3 regions of the Serratia sp. TSA_7 genome follow, and region 1 is predicted to be linked to each of the others. Evidence: predicted binding sites of a transcription regulator. Region 1 holds the regulator's gene; each other region holds the start of a gene.
What was found. Region 1 encodes CRP, which controls carbon source genes, mostly activating them, when cyclic AMP is high. Its sites were predicted from a motif close to ATGTGANNNNNNTCACAT; they were not measured.
Positions count from the first base shown of each region.

Region 2: a site for CRP is predicted at 5,031-5,048, ahead of ACUTQW_RS17625 (PTS mannitol transporter subunit IICBA). Genes of this name have one in related genera too.
Region 3: a site for CRP is predicted at 2,336-2,353, ahead of ACUTQW_RS01910 (CidA/LrgA family protein). Genes of this name have one in related genera too.

Region 1 covers NZ_JBQZFU010000008.1:47,123-53,414, reverse strand. Annotated here, with positions in the region: gene ACUTQW_RS20635 (aminodeoxychorismate synthase component II) at 1-116, shown strand, start outside; gene argD (bifunctional acetylornithine/succinyldiaminopimelate transaminase) at 248-1,465, shown strand; gene ACUTQW_RS20625 (YccS/YhfK family putative transporter) at 1,504-3,579, opposite strand; gene crp (cAMP-activated global transcriptional regulator CRP) at 3,634-4,266, opposite strand; gene ACUTQW_RS20615 (OsmC family protein) at 4,646-5,053, shown strand; gene ACUTQW_RS20610 (phosphoribulokinase) at 5,099-5,968, opposite strand; gene ACUTQW_RS20605 (YheU family protein) at 6,121-6,292, opposite strand, start outside.
Region 2 covers NZ_JBQZFU010000005.1:218,997-225,288, forward strand. Annotated here, with positions in the region: gene ACUTQW_RS17605 (aminotransferase-like domain-containing protein) at 1-263, opposite strand, end outside; gene ACUTQW_RS17610 (LysE family translocator) at 403-1,011, shown strand; gene ACUTQW_RS17615 (MltR family transcriptional regulator) at 1,008-1,559, opposite strand; gene ACUTQW_RS17620 (mannitol-1-phosphate 5-dehydrogenase) at 1,654-2,805, opposite strand; gene ACUTQW_RS17625 (PTS mannitol transporter subunit IICBA) at 2,864-4,783, opposite strand; gene ACUTQW_RS17630 (DUF3053 domain-containing protein) at 5,315-6,034, opposite strand; gene ACUTQW_RS17635 (Fic family protein) at 6,181-6,292, shown strand, end outside.
Region 3 covers NZ_JBQZFU010000001.1:389,856-396,147, reverse strand. Annotated here, with positions in the region: gene cdd (cytidine deaminase) at 172-1,056, opposite strand; gene ACUTQW_RS01915 (CidB/LrgB family autolysis modulator) at 1,194-1,889, opposite strand; gene ACUTQW_RS01910 (CidA/LrgA family protein) at 1,886-2,293, opposite strand; gene ACUTQW_RS01905 (MFS transporter) at 2,432-3,658, opposite strand; gene ACUTQW_RS01900 (sugar ABC transporter substrate-binding protein) at 3,840-4,916, opposite strand; gene metG (methionine--tRNA ligase) at 5,121-6,292, opposite strand, start outside.

The sequences.
Region 1 (6,292 bases):
ATGAAATCATGGGTATCCGCCACCGTCAGCTGGCGCTGGAAGGGGTGCAGTTCCATCCGGAGAGCATCCTCAGCGAGCAGGGTCACCAACTGCTGGATAATTTCCTTAAAAGTTAATCAGTTAGTTTTTTTTTGCCGACGAAGACGATTTGCGTTTGCCCTTTATTGGTTTTTTATGCATATTTTGTGATTATATTTTCACTTGATGGCAGTGAAAATACCGAATCACTTTTAGGGCGGACCCCATAATGACCGAAAAATACCCAGTAAGCCGCAGCACTTTTGATCAGGTTATCTTGCCTGTTTATGCACCTGCCCAGTTTGTCCCGGTGAAGGGCAAAGGCAGCCGCGTATGGGACCAGCAGGGGAAAGAGTACATCGATTTCTCCGGCGGCATTGCGGTCACGGCGTTAGGGCACTGCCATCCAGTCTTGGTTGAAGCGCTGAAGCAGCAGGGTGAAACCTTGTGGCATACCAGCAACGTCTTCACCAACGAACCGGCGCTGCGGTTGGCCGGCAAACTGATTGATGCCACCTTCGCCGATCGGGTATTTTTCGCCAACTCAGGCGCGGAAGCCAATGAAGCGGCCTTCAAGCTGGCGCGTCACTACGCCATTAGCCGCCACAGTCCGTATAAAACCAAAATCATCGCGTTTTATAACGCCTTTCACGGCCGTACGCTGTTCACCGTTTCGGTGGGCGGGCAGGCCAAATATTCCGATGGTTTTGGCCCAAAACCGGCGGATATCGTGCACGTGCCGTTCAACGATCTGGCAGCGGTAAAAGCGGTGATGGACGATCACACCTGTGCGGTGGTGATGGAGCCGATCCAGGGCGAAGGCGGGATCACCCCGGTGGACGCCGAATTCCTCAAAGGCGTGCGTGAATTGTGCGATAAGCACCAGGCGCTGCTGGTGTTCGACGAAGTGCAAAGCGGTATGGGCCGCAGCGGCAAGCTGTTCGCCTATATGCATTATGGCGTGACGCCGGATATTCTCACCACCGCCAAAGCGCTGGGCGGCGGTTTCCCGGTCAGCGCCATGTTGACCACCGAAGAAATTGCCTCGGTGATGCAGGTGGGCACGCATGGCACCACTTACGGCGGTAATCCGCTGGCCTGTGCGGTGGCGGAAGCGGCGCTGGACGTGATCAATACCTCGGAAGTGCTGAATGGCATCGAACAACGTCATCATCTGTACGTGCAGGCTTTGCGGAATATCGGCGAGAAATACGGTATTTTCAGCGACATTCGCGGTATGGGCCTGCTGATTGGCGCAGAACTGACTCCACAGTATCAGGGTAAGGCGCGTGATTTCCTCACCGCCGCCGCCGCGCGTGGGCTGATGATCCTCAACGCCGGCCCTAATGTGATCCGCTTTGCGCCTTCTCTGGTTGTGGAGCTGAAAGACATCGACGATGGCATGGCGCTGTTTGAGCTGGCGGTGCAGGACGTGATTAACGCTTAATCTTATCTCGGGATGACAAGGGGCGCCGCAGGACGCCCTTATTGATCGCGCAGTTTACGTTTCAGCCAGATGCCGTGATGCGGGCGCTGGCGCCAGGCCAGCGACGAAATGGTGTGCATGACGCTCAGGTGGGACAGAATGCGGCGCAGGTGGCGCTCCATTTCGGTAACCGGCATTTCCGGGTGCAAATCCGGTGGCTGCATGATGCTGTTGCCGCTGCTTGGCCCGTCATACTCCAGCCGCTGCTGGCAGCTTTGCAGCGCTATCTCGCAGGTTTGCAGATACTCCTGCGCCAGCTTGGGCGTCAGCATATAGTGCTCGCGCGCCAGAATGGTCATCGCGTTCAGGTGTTCGACAATAAACTGACTGTGCGTTACCCACAGGCGCATATCCGCCAGATAGCTGGATTCAAACCCCGGCTCCTGCATTGCCTGATTCAATGAGGTGAACAGCGCGTTGTGCGCTTGGTTCACCTGCATGCGCGCATAGGCCAACGCGCTGGGATCGGGTTCCTGCTCTTCCAGCAGCAGGCGCAGTGCCTGTTGATCTTTCTCCAGCGCCTGATGGGCGTTCTTGCGCAGCAGGCCGCTTTGCCACTGTGGCCACAGCCAGATGGTGCCACCGAACACCAATACGCAGCCGATCAGGGTGTCTATAAGGCGAGGGATCAGGAAATGTGTGCCGTTCAGCGCCAGCAGTTGCAGGGTATAGACCGCCGTCACCGTAAAGCCAATCACCGCCAGCCCGTAGTTTTTACGCGAAACCAGATAGGCCGCCAGCGTAATGACCAGCATCACGCTCAGGGTCGCGCCCTCGGGCATTTGCAACTGCAGCAACCCGGCGGCGATCACCAGCCCGGCCAACGTGCCGAGCGCACGGTGCTGGATGCGAACCCGGGTGGCGTTGTAGCCGTTCTGGCTCACCAGCATGACGGTCAGCAGGATCCAATAAGGTTTTGGCAGATTGAAAATCATCCCCAGGCTGCTGCCTGCCGCCAACATCACTCCTAACCGTGCCGCATTGCGCAGGGCGTTGGATTTGAACGACAGGTAGCTGAACAGCGCCGGCCAGAACGGCAGGCGGTTTTGATTGGCCATCAGGTCGCGACGGTATAACGGATGCTGGGTGCGCAGCAGGCGAGCGATACGGCTGAAGTGGTAGTAACAGAATTGGCCCACCGGATTGTCGGGGTGCTGTGCGGCCACTTTTTCCAGTGCCGCCAGCTCGTTGACCATGCTGAAGCGCTGAGAGTATTGATGATAGAGAATATCGTGCGCCACCGTGCGCAGCCGGCCGGCAATCACCTGCGCATTGCGGCGGATAATCGCTTCGGCCTGGCTCTGCTCCACCAGTTTTTGCACTTCTTCCGGCAGGTGCAGGCTGACGGTAATGTGTTCTTGTAAATCCAGCGCGACCTGAAAGGTTCGCTGCAGGCGTTTTTGCTCGAGATTATTGGCGTGCGGCAAAAAGTTGAGCTGCTGATACAGCAGGCTGATCAGGTCCATCACTTTTTGCTGGCGCACCAGCAGTGGCGGTAACGCGGTTTGCGGATCGGTATGTTGGGTTAACAGGGAATACTTGGCTTCGAAGTAGTCCGCCAGTTCCAGATAAAGCTGGCTCAACGATTCGCGCATCGGCTGTTCTTTCCACAGCTTGAACCAGAACCAGGTGAACAGGCCGTACCAGGCGGTACCCACCACATACAGTAAGGGGGCGTACCACAGCGGCACCGTGCCGGCCATGCTGAGTGAAAAGATGGCGGCGATCAACGCGGCGGGGAGCAGGCGGGCATGTAACGGGCTGATCTCGCCGCTGACGCCGAGCAGCAGAGCCAGGCCGAGCATCAACGCCGGCAGCGGCAATTGCCACAACAACGCCTGCTGCAGCAACAGGCTGCTGAGTGCAAACAGTGAGCCGCCGACGATCAGGCGTTTGAAAAAACGTTTGTGGGGCGTGTCCAGCCCGGCGATGTTACAGCAGGCGGGAACCAGGGAAAACAGCAGGCCGAGTTGCAGGTGGCCGATCAGCAGGCCAAAGAGCACCGGCAGACACAGCACCAGCGTTTGCCGCAGTGCGTAATTGACTTCCGGGTGGTAAATCAGTCGACGCCACATGATCGGTCGGGGCATAAAAAAACGGCGCGAATCATCGCGCCGTTTTTTCAGTGATTAACGTGTGCCGTAAACGACAATGGTTTTGCCGTGGGCGGAGATCAGGTTTTGATCCTCCAGCATTTTCAGAATGCGGCCGACGGTTTCACGTGAACAACCGACGATCTGACCAATTTCCTGGCGGGTGATTTTGATCTGCATGCCGTCTGGGTGGGTCATGGCATCGGGCTGTTTCGCCAGGTTCAGCAGCGTTTGCGCGATGCGACCGGTAACGTCCAGGAAGGCGAGGTTACCCACTTTTTCTGAGGTCACTTGCAGGCGGCTTGCCATCTGCGCTGACAGGCGCATCAGGATATCCGGGTTGACCTGAATCAGTTGGCGGAATTTCTTGTAAGAAATCTCAGCCACTTCACAGGCGGTTTTCGCCCTGACCCAGGCGCTACGCTCCTGGCCTTCTTCAAACAATCCAAGCTCGCCGATGAAATCCCCCTGGTTAAGGTAGGACAGGATCATCTCTTTACCCTCTTCATCTTTAATCAGCACCGCGACGGAGCCTTTTACGATGTAGTAAAGCGTTTCGGCTTTTTCACCTTGGTGAATCAGCGTACTTTTGGATGGATATTTGTGGATATGGCAATGAGACAGGAACCATTCGAGTGTAGGGTCTGTTTGCGGTTTGCCGAGAACCATTCGCTGTTATCCTCTGTTGTTATCGCTGCCTTGTGTCACAGGGGTCAGAGTTCCCTGTAAAACGTGCTGTCGCCGTTGTTTTAAGGGTGGCTGGCAGCAGGTTTTGAGGCGTGTCATAAATATACGCTGTCGCTCTAGCATATTAACTTGCCGGGAGAGCTGCAAGCTACATTCTATTAACATACCGGTAAAGGAGCCTTTCTCTGGGAGTTTCCCTGAAATCAGTGTCCCGGAAAGATTTATTGCGGCTCTGTTTGTAGCACAGAGTGAGGCGGGTGTCTCGTGTTGTCTTGCTCGCACATGACCAGCATCAGGTTCCGTTGCCAGTTTCTATGCGAAAGCGTACTCTGATTTTAAGAAATTAATCGGAGTGACCAATATGCAGGCAAGAGTTAAGTGGGTGGAAGGGTTGACGTTTCTGGGGGAATCCGCGTCTGGCCATCAGGTGTTGATGGACGGCAACGCCGGCGATAAAGCCCCCAGCCCGATGGAAATGGTGCTGATGTCGGTGGGGGGATGCAGCGCTATCGACGTGGTGTCGATCCTGAAAAAAGGGCGTAATGACGTGCGTGATTGCGAGGTGAAATTGACCTCCGAACGGCGTGAAGAAGTGCCGCGCGTCTTTACCCATATCAACCTGCATTTTATCGTGACCGGCAAAGATCTGACCGACAATATCGTTGAACGTGCGGTGAACCTCTCCGCCGAGAAATACTGCTCGGTGTCGTTGATGCTGAACAAGGCTGCCAGCGTGACTCACAGCTTTGAAATCCGCGACGTAGCGTAACGCGTAAGAATAAAGGGGCGCGGCCAACTGCCGCGCTCCGACCCATTACCCGATTTTTTTGCCTTCCAGCAGTTGCTGCACCAGCGGCGCCATGATCAGCTCCATCGCCAGCCCCATTTTGCCGCCCGGCACCACCAGCGTATTGATGTGCGAGATAAAAGAGCCTTGCAGCATCGCCAGCAGGTAAGGGAAATCGATCTGATCCAGCCCGCGGAAGTGAATCACCACGAAGCTTTCATCCAGTGAAGGGATGGCTTTGGCGGCGAACGGGTTGGAGGTATCCACCGTCGGCACGCGCTGGAAGTTGATGTGGGTGCGCGAGAACTGCGGCGTGATGTAGTTGATATAATCCTCCATCGAACGCACCACCGAATCCATCACCGCTTCACGTGAATGCCCGCGCTCGCCGGTATCGCGGATCAGTTTTTGGATCCACTCCAGGTTAACGATCGGTACCACGCCGACCAGCAGATCGACATGTTTGGCCACGTCGGTATGTTCGGTAACCACGCCGCCATGCAACCCTTCATAGAACAGCACGTCGGTCGGCGCCGGCAGCGCTTCCCAAGGCGTAAAGGTGCCGGGGACCTGGTTATAGGGCACCGCTTCGTCGTAGGTATGAAGGTACTTGCGTGACCGTCCGGTGCCGTTCTTGCCGTACTCGATAAAGCTCTGTTGCAGCAGACCGAAGTCGTTGGCCTCAGGCCCGAAATAGCTGATATGACGACCCAGATCGCGCGCTTTGCGGATCGCCGCGTCCATTTCCGGCCGGGTATAGCGGTGGAAGCTGTCGCCTTCCAGCTCCGCCGCACGGATGTTCAACTGCTGGAATATCTTGCGGAACGCCACGCTGGTGGTGGTGGTGCCGGCGCCGCTGGAGCCGGTCACTGCGATAACGGGATGTTTGGCGGACATGGTGGTTGTCACTCCGTGTTAAATGCGCCGGCGTCAGAGTAGGGTTATTGGTCTGTTTGACGCCCTTTTCGCCAAGGGCAAAATTCCGCGCGCGGGTTTGCAATGGTTCATTGTTACCTGATTTTTTCCGTCAGTCATAGAACCGGCAGCCACTAATTTTCTTCCTGCCCGGCACGGAACTGCCCGCGCGGCATGATGTTGACGGTTTCATGCAGTTCTGACCATACCAGCAGGACCTCGCCGTTTTTCAACTGGCGGCGAACGTCTTCCACTTTCTGCTCCAGCGAACGTTCGTGTTCGCCGTAGTCGGTGCCTTCGCGCAGC
Region 2 (6,292 bases), on a different contig from region 1:
CTGGGCTGCGAGGCGGCTTTCAGCGCCGGCAACGTGCTGCGCACATAGAAGCCGGACTGCGGCCGTGCTTCGATCAGCCCACGGTCTTCCAACGCACGGTAGGCCGCCACCACGGTATTGATGCTGACGCTGTGGGTCTGCGCGCAGCGGCGCACCGAAGGCAAACGGCTGCCGGGCAGCAGCGTGCCGCGGCGAATGGCCTGTGCCAGGGTATCCGCCAGTTGCTGATAACGCGTTTCAGGCATTTCATCGAGCAGGGTCACAGTTTCTCTCCAGGTAATGGGTACAGTTTACTTCTTGCAAAACTGTACCCATAACAATAGCGGGTTTCTGGTTCTGTCACCATCCGCTCGCAGGTTTTATGCTGGTTCCCTTGCTACTGTGTCGTTTAAGGAACCCGTTATGCTGGACTCCGCCTTTATCAGTTATGTCACGGTGATGTCGATCACCCCCGGCCCCAACAACCTGCTGCTGGCCTCTTCCGGGGTCAACTTCGGCCTGCGCCGCACCCTGCCGATGGTGTTCGGCATCAGCCTGGGTTGTGGGGTACAGTTGGCCCTGACCACCAGCCTGCTGGCGTTGGTGCTCAGTTGGGCCGGAGCGATACGTTTCCCGCTGGCGGTGATTGGCTGCGCCTATTTACTGTGGTTGTCGTGGAAGCTGTTCCAGGCGACCTCGCCGGATGCCAAACAGCAGGCGCAACCAATGCGGTTGCTCAACGGCGCGCTGTTCCAGGCGGTGAACCCCAAAGCCTGGTTGATGGCCATTAACATCGCAATCCTGTTCACCCCGCGCGAAGGGACCAGCCTTAGCCACACGCTAATGCTCGTTGCCGGCTTTGTCGCCTTGAATATCCCTTGCGTGCTGGTGTGGGCGGCGCTGGGCGATCGCCTGCGCGTTGCGCTGCGCGTCACCTGGAAGCTGCGGTTGTTTAACGCGACGATGGCGGGTTTGATGGCGGTAACGGCGTTGTGGCTGTTGTTCGATGAGTGGCGCGCGGCCTTTGCTTAACCGCGGCCGAGAGGAGAAAGCCGGGACGGCTGTTTGGCGCCGATGCCGGCGATCAGATCGGTAATCGACAGCACCATGGTGGAACGCACCACCTGCTGGTATCGCTGGCGCTGCATGGCGATCAGCGATTCTTCCGCTTCGCCGGGCTGCAGAAAAGTCGGCACCGGCGGCAGCGCGGCCACGCAGTGAAGTTCGCCGAACGGGCCGAGGATTTCATCGTCGACAAAGCGGTATTCCGAGCCGTCGTGATTGAGCTCTTCGCGCATCGCCATCAGCAGTTCGGCATCTTCGTACTCATGACGCGAGATAACGCCCAGCCCGTACATCAGCTTAAGGCGCACCGACAGCTCACCCAAGGGGCCGGCGCCGGACAATAGCGGCTCAACGGCATACTTCACCGCATAGTCGTCCTTGCGGAACACCTGCACCACCAGCACGTCAAGCGCTTCCGCCAGCAGCTCTACCGCTGCGATCAGAAAACTGCGCACCGTCTTGCCTGCGTTCAGCTTTTCCAGAACCTGATTTTCAAATGCCTGTGGCTCGATCATCGTCGCTTTTCGAATGGCCTGGGAGATGCCGTCAATGCTGAAGTCGGGGTATAGGGGCGCAGCTTGCCGCGCCCGTGGATTCGTCATACTGAATCTACTTTTGCATGGCGTTATACACAGCAACCGCCTGTTCTACAACCTCACTTTCAACCGGCAAGCCGGAAATTTGCGCCAGAGCCGCTTTTGGCCCCAGTTTGGCCAGCAACGCCACCAGCTCTTGCGCCTGCGGATCCTGCTCGCTGCGGTAGCTCATGGCGGCGGCGATGCCCTGGATCAGGTTGTCGTGCGGCAGGCCATATTCCAGCGTGCCCAGCAGAGGTTTGATCAGGCGGTCACCGGCGCTCAGTTTACGCAGCGGCTGGCGGCCCACGCGCTCGACATCATCGTGCAGATACGGGTTTTCAAAGCGGCTGAGGATTTTGTCGATGTAGGCGGCGTGCTTGTCGGCGTCAAAGCCGTAGCGTTTGATCAACACCGCACCGCTCTCTTCCATCGCGCCTTTCACCACGCGGCGGATGGCCGAGTCGAGGATCGCATCACGAATGGTCAGCAGACCGGCCTGTTGGCCAAGGTAAGCGGTGATGGCGTGGCCGGTATTGAGCGTAAACAGCTTGCGTTCGACAAAGGCCATCAGGTTATCGGTCAGTTCCATGCCGGCGATCGCCAGTGGCTGCCCCTTGAACTGGGTCTGATCGACAATCCATTCGCTGAAGGTTTCTACCGTCACTTCCAACGGATCGTTGCTGCCCGCTTCCGCCGGCGGCACGATGCGGTCCACCGCCGAATCGACAAAACCGATATGCTGTTCGACCCACGCCTGCTCATCTTGCGGCAGCGCGTCGAACACGTGCTGTTTTAACTGGCTGGTGCCGCGCACCATGTTCTCGCAGGCGATGATGTTCAGCGGCTGAGTGTTGCCCTGCTGATGGCGTTTGATCAGCCCTTTGGCGACAGTGCCGGCAATTTTAGCCAGGATCTGCGGGCCGACGGCGGTGGTCACGATGTCCGCTTCGGCGATCAGCGCCACCGCTTCTTCGCTGCCGCTGTTAACCGCGCTGACGTTATTCACGCTCTCAACCCGAGCCTGCTCACCCACGACGTGAACCTGATAGCTTTTGCGGCTGTTCAGCAAGTCCAGCACGGTTTGGTTAACGTCGGCAAAGGTCAGTTCGGCGTGCGCGTCCGCCAGCAGTTTGCCGATAAAGCCACGCCCAATATTCCCTGCACCGAAATGTAATGCTTTCATATTCCTACCTTTCCAATGTCGAAGGGTGCAGCAAGCTGCACCCTTTAAAATGATTCTGTTATCCGACTTTTTTGCCACCCAGCAGGTCCAGCACTTCCTGCACACTGGTGGTATTCGCCAACCGCTCGATGACGCCTTCATCATCCAACGCATTGGTCAGGCTGGTGATCACCTGGATATGTTCGTTGTTGCGGGCGGCAATACCGATAACCAACCGCGCCACTTCATCCTCTTCATCCCCGAAACGCACGCCCTGCGGATACTGGCAGAACACCACGCCGGTGCGCAGCACCCGATCTTTGGCTTCGATGGTGCCATGCGGCACCGCGATCGACTCGCCCAGATAGGTGGAGGTGAGTTTTTCACGCTCCAGCATCGCCGGGACGTATTCCGGCTCTACGTAGCCGCCTTTAACCAGCTGCTCGCCGGCGAAGCGTATCGCCTGCTCTTTGTCGCTGGCTTGCAGGTTAAGGAACACGTTGCTTTCGCTCAGTTTGAACAGGTTTTGCTCGGTCGCTTCAAAGCTGTCGTCCAACGTGTTGATGACTTTTTGCTGGTTGTCGGTGGTTTTGTTGGCCGCCACCAGGCGTTCGGTCAGATCGCTGTACAGCTTGCTGTCGAGGAAGTTGGTCAGCGAGATGTGCTGGGCCTGCGGCGCATGACGCATCGCACGCTCGGTCAGATCGCGGTGGGTGATCACCAGATCCACATCGTCCGGCAGGCTGTTGATGGCGCTGTTGGTCACGGAGATGTTTTTCAGCCCGGCGTCCGCCACTTTTTTGCGCAGCACGCCAGCGCCCATGGCGCTGGAGCCCATACCCGCATCGCAGGCGACGATGATTTTACGTACGGTTGTCAAATCGCCGTCCACAGCAGCTTGTACTGCGGCACCGCCTTTAGCCTGAGATTTCATCTCCTGCATGCGGCGGGTCGCTTCTTCCAGATCGTCCTCGTCCTTCACTTTGGAGGTTTTCAGCAGGAAAGCGGAGACCACGAAGGACACGGCGAAGGCCGCCGCCACCGCCGCGATATTGGCGAAGTAAGCGCCTTTCGGCGTCATCGCCAGCACCGCCAGGATGGAGCCAGGCGAAGCCGGAGAAACCAGGCCGCCGTTCAGCATGGTGAGCGTGAACACGCCGGTCATGCCGCCCAGAATCACCGCCAACAGCAGGCGCGGGTTCATCAGCACGTACGGGAAGTAAATTTCGTGGATACCGCCAAGGAAGTGAATGATCGCCGCACCGCCGGCAGACTGCTTGGCGCTGCCACGGCCGAAGAACATGTAAGCCATCAGCACACCCATGCCCGGGCCCGGGTTGGCTTCAATCAGGAAGAACACCGACTTGCCGGCCTCTGTCGCCTGCTGGATGCCCAACGGCGAGAAGATACCGTGGTTGATGGCGTTGTTCAGGAACAGGATTTTCGCCGGCTCGACGAAGATGGACGCCAGCGGCAACAGGTTGTTCACCACCATGACGTGCACGCCGGCCGCAAGCAGCTTGGACAGCACTTCAACCAGCGGCCCGATACCCAGGAAGGCCAAAATCGCCAGCAGCATACCGATAATGCCGGCCGAGAAGTTGTTCACCAGCATCTCGAAACCGCTTTTGATTTTGCCGTCGACCCAGCGGTCAAAATGCTTGATTGCCCAGCCGCCCAAGGGACCGGCGATCATTGCACCGAGGAACATCGGCATGTCAGCACCGACGATCACCCCCATGGTGGTGATGGCACCGACCACACCGCCGCGATCGCCGCCCACCAGACGCCCGCCGGTGAAACCGATCAGCAACGGCAGCAGGTAGGTGATCATCGGGCCAACCAGTTTGGCCAGAGTTGCATTCGGCAGCCAGCCGGTAGGAATGAATAACGCGGTAATGATACCCCAGGCGATAAAGGCGCCAATGTTGGGCATCACCATGTTGCTCAGGAAGCGGCCAAAGTTTTGAACTTTGACTTTGATGTCTGGTGAAAACATAGAACACACCCCTATTGTTACGCGCTGACAATAGAGCGCGTGATTATTGTTGTTACGATCCAGCCGTGTTGGTGCTGTCTGCGAGTGGACTCTATCACGCTGTTTTTACCACGCGAACCTCACGGAAATTTCGTGATACACGTCACACCAAACATCCCATACACCGGGCACTTATAGTGATATTCGTCACAATTACTCCGTGTAAAAAAAACACAACGAGAACAAAACCTGCGTAAATGCACAAAAATAGTGATTAACATCACACTTTAAAGTCGCGTGTTTGTTTTTAAATTGTGACATTAATCACAATTTATTTTATCGGTGACTACCGAATCCTGGTTTGGGGAAGACCTTCCCTGTGAGCACTCATCCCGTAGGGAAATAGCGACGTGATGAATGTAAGAAAACTACATGACGAAATACGATGATGAATTGAGTGTAGTACAGAAGCGATGGGGAAGAAGTGAGCAAGCTATTGGAAAGCCGGGGGGATAAATAACAGAAGCCGGCAAGCCGGCCTCTTAAAAACAATTACTGGGTCACGCTCGCGACGGTTTTCTGTGCATTCAGCAAATCCTGCTGCTTGGCCACCAGATTCGACATCATGGTGTTGTATTGCGTTGCCTGCTGCGAAGTACGGAACTGCACACCGTTATTGTTAAAGCTCACCTGATTGCCCTGAGTGCGCAGGAAATCCCCGACCTGCACCAGATCCTGAACGAAACTGGCGGTGGTAGGGATAACCGGCATCAGCGCATTGGCCGGCCCGGTGACAATCTTGTCATACACTTGATTATAAACGGCTTTCAGATCGTCAGGTTGCTTCAGCGCCGCCCGGGAGGTGTCCGCCTGTGACTTGGCAGACTGAATCTGCTGGCCCAGCAGGTTCAACGCCCCAACGGATTGCTGTAGCGAATCGCGCTTGCTCATGTAATCCTGCGCGGTGCGGATCTGGTTAATCTGATCCAACGCCGGCGTCAGGCTGGCATCCAGCGATTTAGACAACTGCTGTGAAAAACCGACCAGGATGGCGTAATCACCGGCATAGTTGCCGAATTTCTGCTTCTGATCTTCGCTCAGCGTCGGGATTTTCGCGCCGCTGCGCATAACCGTATTCTGTAAGTAATCAACAAACGCCTTGCGTTGTTCCGGCTCTTTATCGCCGCAGGCAGTCAATTGCATGACCACCAACAATGCCAATACCGGGGCCAACCAACGCGCGAAAACTCTGCTCTGGATCCCTACCGCCATGTGACATAACTCCTGTTATAAACCTGCTTTCTCATCGGACTCCGTCCCTTTTGTTGCACTCCGTGCGCCTATAAGAATAGATCAACTGCGTGCGATCCGATACGCGATTCACCATTCGGTTGCGATTCTGTGGCGAAAGGCCGCTCATGGGCGGTAACGGGGACTCTGTCACACGCACCGACTGCGCACCCTTTGTGGAGTTTATGCTGGAGATGATTTTGCGGGCGCTGGAGCAAAGTCTTACCCCCCAAGTCCCCC
Region 3 (6,292 bases), on a different contig from region 1:
GATCGGGAAAATATGTACAGCAATTGTTATCGGATCATGAGGTAAATTGGCGTAATTATCGACGATCACGTCCTAATTTAACTAAAGAAAGTGTTTTAAGACGTGAATGCCATTGTAATCGGCTTACGGGGCTGTTAACAGCGGCGCCGGGCGGCACCGCCGTGATCGGGATTAGAAAGTGATGCGGCTGACGTTTTGGCAACCCAGCGCTTCCAGCGTGGCGCGGGTAGCATCCCACTGGGTGAGGATAGCGGTTTGCGGCTCGGCCAGTACCGCGCGGCGGATTTTCTGGCAGTCGCTTCCGGAGACGTTCAGCAGAATCAACGCGGCCTGCAGCGGCGGCAGGCTCGGGTTAAAGGCGGCGTTCTCCGCATAGCGCCCGGCATAAATCGTACCGTCTTCGGCCTCCAGCGCGACACCGCTGTGGGCGTTGCTGTAGGGGGCATGGCTTTGGTTAGCGGCCGCCAGCGCGGCTTTCTCCAGTTCGTCAGACAGCGTCAACTGGTAGCCCTGATCGACCCGATCCATCAGCAGCGTGGCGATATCCAGGTCTTTCGGGCCGAACGAGTCCGGCAGATAGTCGCCAAGCGTGGCCGGCTCACGACCGGGCAGGCGAATTTGCAGGCCGCTGCCGCTGTTCAGTTCGTTCATAAACTGGCGGCAGTGGCCGCAAGGCGTGTAGTTAACGGTGATGGAGACCAGGCCAGGCTCACCGCGCAACCAGGCGTGGGTCACGGCACACTGTTCTGCATGAATGGTTTGTTGCATCGGCGCACCGCTGAATTCCATATTGGCGCCAAAATAGAGGTTGCCCCTCTGGCCGCGGGCAATGGCACCGACGTGGAAATGGGAGATCGGCGTCAACGAGCAGGCCGCCGCCAAAGGCAGCAGGGCAAATGCCAGAGCATCATCATCCAGCCCGCAGCGCTGCTTGATCGCGTCTACCTGCTCCGCTCTGAACATGGCCGGGAAATCAGGCGCATCAAAATAAGGCAGCAGGACGGATTGCAATGTCGCGGACAGTTCGCCGAAAGCGGTGTGAAAACGCGGGTGCATAGAAAATCTCTCTACAGGTTAACGGGATAACATTTTAGGCAGCCTTGAAGCAATAAAGTGTGATTTATATCTCTTTATTGATGAAATCACTGCAATGAAAACGATAAATGCGAGATGTATCGCAAGTTTCCAACCCGTTAACCGAACAGATGCAGCAGCACCGGGAAGACAAAGGGCGCCAGCAGAGAAGTAATAATCCCGCAGATCACCAGCGCCAGAGAGCTGAAAGCGCCTTCCTGATAGTCCATTTCCGCACAACGTGCCGTGCCTATGGCATGCGAAGCGGTGCCCATCGCCAGGCCGCGTGCCGAACGGGTGGTGATTTTCAGCATCCTGAACAGCGAATGGCCAAATACTGAACCGAAGATGCCGGCGAAAATAACGCAGACGGCGCTGATTGCGGGGATGCCGCCAAGGGATCCCGCTACCGCCATGGCGATTGGCGTAGTGACGGATTTCGGCATGATTGATGCGGCAATTTCCGGCGTTGCGCCCATCCACAACGCGATGGCGCCGCCGCTGATCATCGCCGTCATGCTGCCGATAAAGCACACTGCGATAATCGACTTCCAGCGAGCGCGGATCTGGTGCAACTGCTCATACAGCGGGAAGGCCAGCGCCACTACTGCCGGTTGCAGCAAATCGTTGAGAATTTTGCTGCCCTGAAAATAGCGTTCATAGGGAACGCCGGTCAGCAGCAGCAGGGGAATGATCACCGCCATGGAAACCAGCAGCGGGTTCAGCAGCGGCATCTTCAACCGCTGAGCCAGCCAGCGAGCCGCAAAGTAGACCAACAGCGTCAACGGCAATGACCACCAGATTTCATGGATCATTTTTTACCCTCCGCAGGATCGTCACTGCCGATGATTTTACGTTCACGGTGAAAATAATGAGAGGTGCAGGCGACGACGATCAGCACCATCAGGGTGCTGATAACGCAGGAAACCACCAGCGGGCTGAGATGTTCGATGATTTGGTCGTAATAGTTCATCACGCCGACGCCAATCGGCACGAACAGCAGCACCATATAACGGATCAGCAGATGACAGCCGGGCTTGACCCACTTCGCCGGCAAAATTTGGCTGGAGAGCAGGGCAAACAGGATTAGCATGCCGATAATGCTACCGGGAATGGCGATCGGCAGTAGCGCCGCGATGGCATTGCCGGCAAACAAGCAGAGGTAGATAAGGACGATTGCCCTCAGGTATTTCCAGCACAGTGTAAGCACGTTGGCCATCACCTTTTCCCGTTTAACTGATGTATTCATCATACAATTAAACTGTGACCTGCGCCACAAATCACACCATGAATTCTCTCTATGACATCCATGCCCGTTGGGCAGGTTGGCAGCACCGGCGAAAGGTCGCGCGCAGTCTTATTCCACGTAGGTGGCGATAGAGTTCGGTTGCTGTTTCTGCGCCAGCCGGTGGCCGAGGAAAAAGAATAGCAGGCTCAATAACGCGGCGGCAATCAACATCAGGAACATCAATGGCGGTGCGGCGTAGCTGAGGATAAAACCGCAGAGCACCGGGTTGATGGCGCCCCCCAACGCACTGAGGTTTTGCACGCCGTAGTAGCTGCCCTTCAGATGCGCAGGTGCGATAAAGTCGATAAACATATATTCCACCGGGATAACGATAATCTCCCCCAGCGTGAATATCGCCATGGCCACGGCCCACAGCCAGACGGATTGCCCCGCCAGCATGAAACCGATCAGCCCGACAATGAAAAAGAGTGTGCCCAGCGCCAGCCAGCGCAGCATGTTTTCCTGACGCATGCCCCGGCTCAGCAAATACTGCAACGCGATGACGATACAGGCATTGACGATCATCACCATGCCAATGATTTTGTACGCGAATTCGGCGTTCGATACGATAATCAGGTATTGCGACAGATAGCCGGTGAACTGGCCGAAAACGACAGCCCCCAGCGTACTGCCGAGCGTAAAGTAAATCAGCCGACGATCGCTGCGCAGGATGGCCAGCGTCTGACGAAAATCAGGCAATGTGGTCGGCGCAGATTCGGCGGCCGCGGGTTGCCCTGAATGCAACTGCCCACGCAGACGAAAGCTCAGTGTCGCCACCGTCAATAAGGCCAGCCCACCGGAGAGGTAGAACGGCAGCAGCGGGTTCAGCCCGGCCACCATAACGCCCAGAGATGACCCCACCGCCCAGCCGACATTTACCAGCGTGTAATTGAGCGAAAAGGCTTTTATACGCTGCGTGACCGGCAGCCAGTCGGCAAAGCACGCTTTAATGGTGATGCCCAGCACCGAATAGGCAGTATGCAGGATCGCCAGCACCAGAACGATGCCTCCCGGGCGCGGGATCCACGGGATGGCGAAAAAGCTCAGGGCGAACAGTAAAATGGAAAGCAGGATCAATGTGTTTTTGTTGAACTTGTCCACCAGATAGCCACCATACAGGCTGGCGAAAATGCCGATCGCCAGGCTGATGCCCAGAATAATGCCGACGCTTTTCGGCAACAGGTGGAAATGCCCGGTGAGGTAAATAGTAATGAACGGCAGCGTGACGCCGCGGCCAATGGTCAACACCAGCGAACTGGCCAGCAGTGCGATGATCAGCGGTGGGAATCCCTTCATGTCGGACCTGTTTATGCATACAGCTATTGAGCGATGTTGATAACATAGCTCATTTTGGCCGACTGGGAAGATGCTGTGTGAAAAAAAGAGGTTACGCCGCCGCTTTTCACGCTGCCGCTGCCCCGAACAATAGGGGCGCCGCATGCAGCGCCCCTCTTTATCTGGGGATCAGCGGAAGAGATTATTTGCCCGATTTAGCCTGCAGCGTGGCGAACCAGGGCTGGATAAAATCGTTGCTGCTGCCCCAGCCCGGGATAATTTTTGCCAGCCCGGCCACGTTGACCGGCCCCGGCTGGCTGGCCAACAACGCCTGCGGAATAGACGCGGCCTTGAACTCATAGGTTGCAGGCGTAGGTTCACCGGCAATTTTGTTCGCCACCAGACGCAGGTTTACCGCACCAATCAGCTTGGTATCCACCGCTACGCTGACTTTCCACGGGCTATTGGCTTCGCGCATCAGTTGCAGATCCTGATTGGAGATATCGATGCTGTACAGTTTGATTTCGGTACGGCCATTTTCTTTCAGAGCCTTGTAGGCGCCTTGGCTAAAGGCATCCCAGGTGCCCCAGATCGCGTCAATCTTGCCTTTCGGATATTTGGCCAGCACCGCGCCAACCTTGTTGGCGGTATCGCCCTGCACGTCCGATGACACTGCGCCGATCGATTCCAACTCATGAATGCCCGGATTTTGCTTCAGCAACTGCTGGTAGGCAGCCTGACGGCGCTCCATCGGCGGGAAACCGGCGACCCAAAGCTTGATGATATTGGCTTTCCCGTTGAAGTCTTTAATCAGTTGGCCGAACGACTCATTTGCCAGCGAAGCGTCATCCTGTTGCGAAACCGTTACGCCGGGAATGCTGCCGCTGACGTCGGTATCAAATACGGAGACGGCAATGCCCGCCGCCGCAATGCGTTTGACCAAATCGGTGGAATAGGGCGCACGGCCCTGCGAGAGAATAATGCCGTCATATTTTTGGCTGACAGCCTGGTTCACGAAATCTTGAAAACGCGCATCGTCACCGTTGCTGAGGAAGGTATCTACTTTGAAACCCAGCTTACGCCCTTCCTGAATGGCGCCGGCCAGAAACTGAGTGGTGTTGTCGTCTGAACCCAGATTGCGGATCACTGCAATGCGGATCGGCCCCTGATGCTGGGCGATGGCGGTTGGCACCGGAGCCGGCGTGGACGATTCTGCGGCGAACAGTGGCAGGGCGGCCAGCAGGCCAATGGCCAGTAGCGGTGTTTTTATCGTTTTCATTATTATTGGCTCCAAAAGCAGGTGATGGCTATCCCGGTAAGGCGTTATTTATAGCAGTCCTTACATCTGGACGTCTATATGTAGTGCTGAAATATATCGCTTTTGGGCGGCATGCAAAATTTGCCTGCGATGGCGTCTTTTGAGGGGGGCACAAATAAAAAAGGGCCAAGCTGTTGCTTGGCCCTTATGGCAGTAAAGCGGAAGTTACTTCACCTGCATTCCTGGCTGAGCACCGCTGTCCGGGCTGAGCAGGAAGATCTCTTTGCCGCCAGGGCCGGCAGCCATCACCATGCCTTCAGAGATGCCGAAACGCATTTTGCGCGGCGCAAGGTTGGCGACCATGATGGTCAGGCGGCCTTCGAGCGCTTTCGGATCCGGGTAGGCGGAACGGATGCCGGAGAAGATCTGACGAGACTCGCCGCCCAGATCCAACTGCAGTTTCAGCAGTTTGTCAGAGCCTTCGACAAAGTCGGCGCTCTTGATCAAGGCGATGCGCATATCAACCTTGGCGAAATCGTCAAAGGTGATGGTTTCCTGAATCGGATCTTCAGCCAGCGGGCCGCTGACCACTTTAGCCGCTGCCATGTCTTCTTTTGAAGCGCTGACCATTTCATTCACCTTGTCCAGGTCGATACGGTTGAACAGGGCTTTGAACGCATTGACCTGATGGCCCAGCAGCGGCTGCTGGATCGCATCCCAGGTCAGTTCGCAGTTGAGGAAGGCTTCGGTACGTTCCGTCAGCGATGGCAGCACCGGCTTGAGGTAGGTCATCAGTACGCGGAACAGATTGATGCCCATCGAGCAGATGGCTTGCAAATCGGCATCGCGGCCTTCTTGCTTCGCGACGACCCAAGGTGCCTGCTCATCCACATAGCGGTTGGCCAGATCGGCCAGCGCCATGATTTCGCGGATTGCTCGGCCGGACTCACGGCTGGCGTAGGCCTCGGCGATGCTTCCTGCCGCGTCAACGAAGGTTTGGTACAGCGCAGGATCGGCCAGGTTATCGGCCAGTTGGCCGCCAAAACGCTTGCTGATAAAGCCGGCGTTGCGCGATGCCAGGTTAACCACCTTGTTCACGATATCGGCGTTCACGCGTTGCACGAAATCTTCCAGATTCAGGTCGATGTCGTCGATGCGCGAGGACAGCTTGGCGGCGTAGTAGTAACGCAGGCAGTCGGCATCCAGATGTTGCAGGTAGGTGCCGGCCTTGATAAAGGTGCCGCGGGACTTGGACATCTTGGCGCCGTTAACCGTCACATAGCCGTGTACGAACAGGTTGGTCGGTTTGCGGAAGTTACTGCCTTCCAGCATCGCCGGCCAGAACAGGCTGTGGAAATAAACGATGTCTTTGCCGATGAAGTGATACAGCTCGGTGC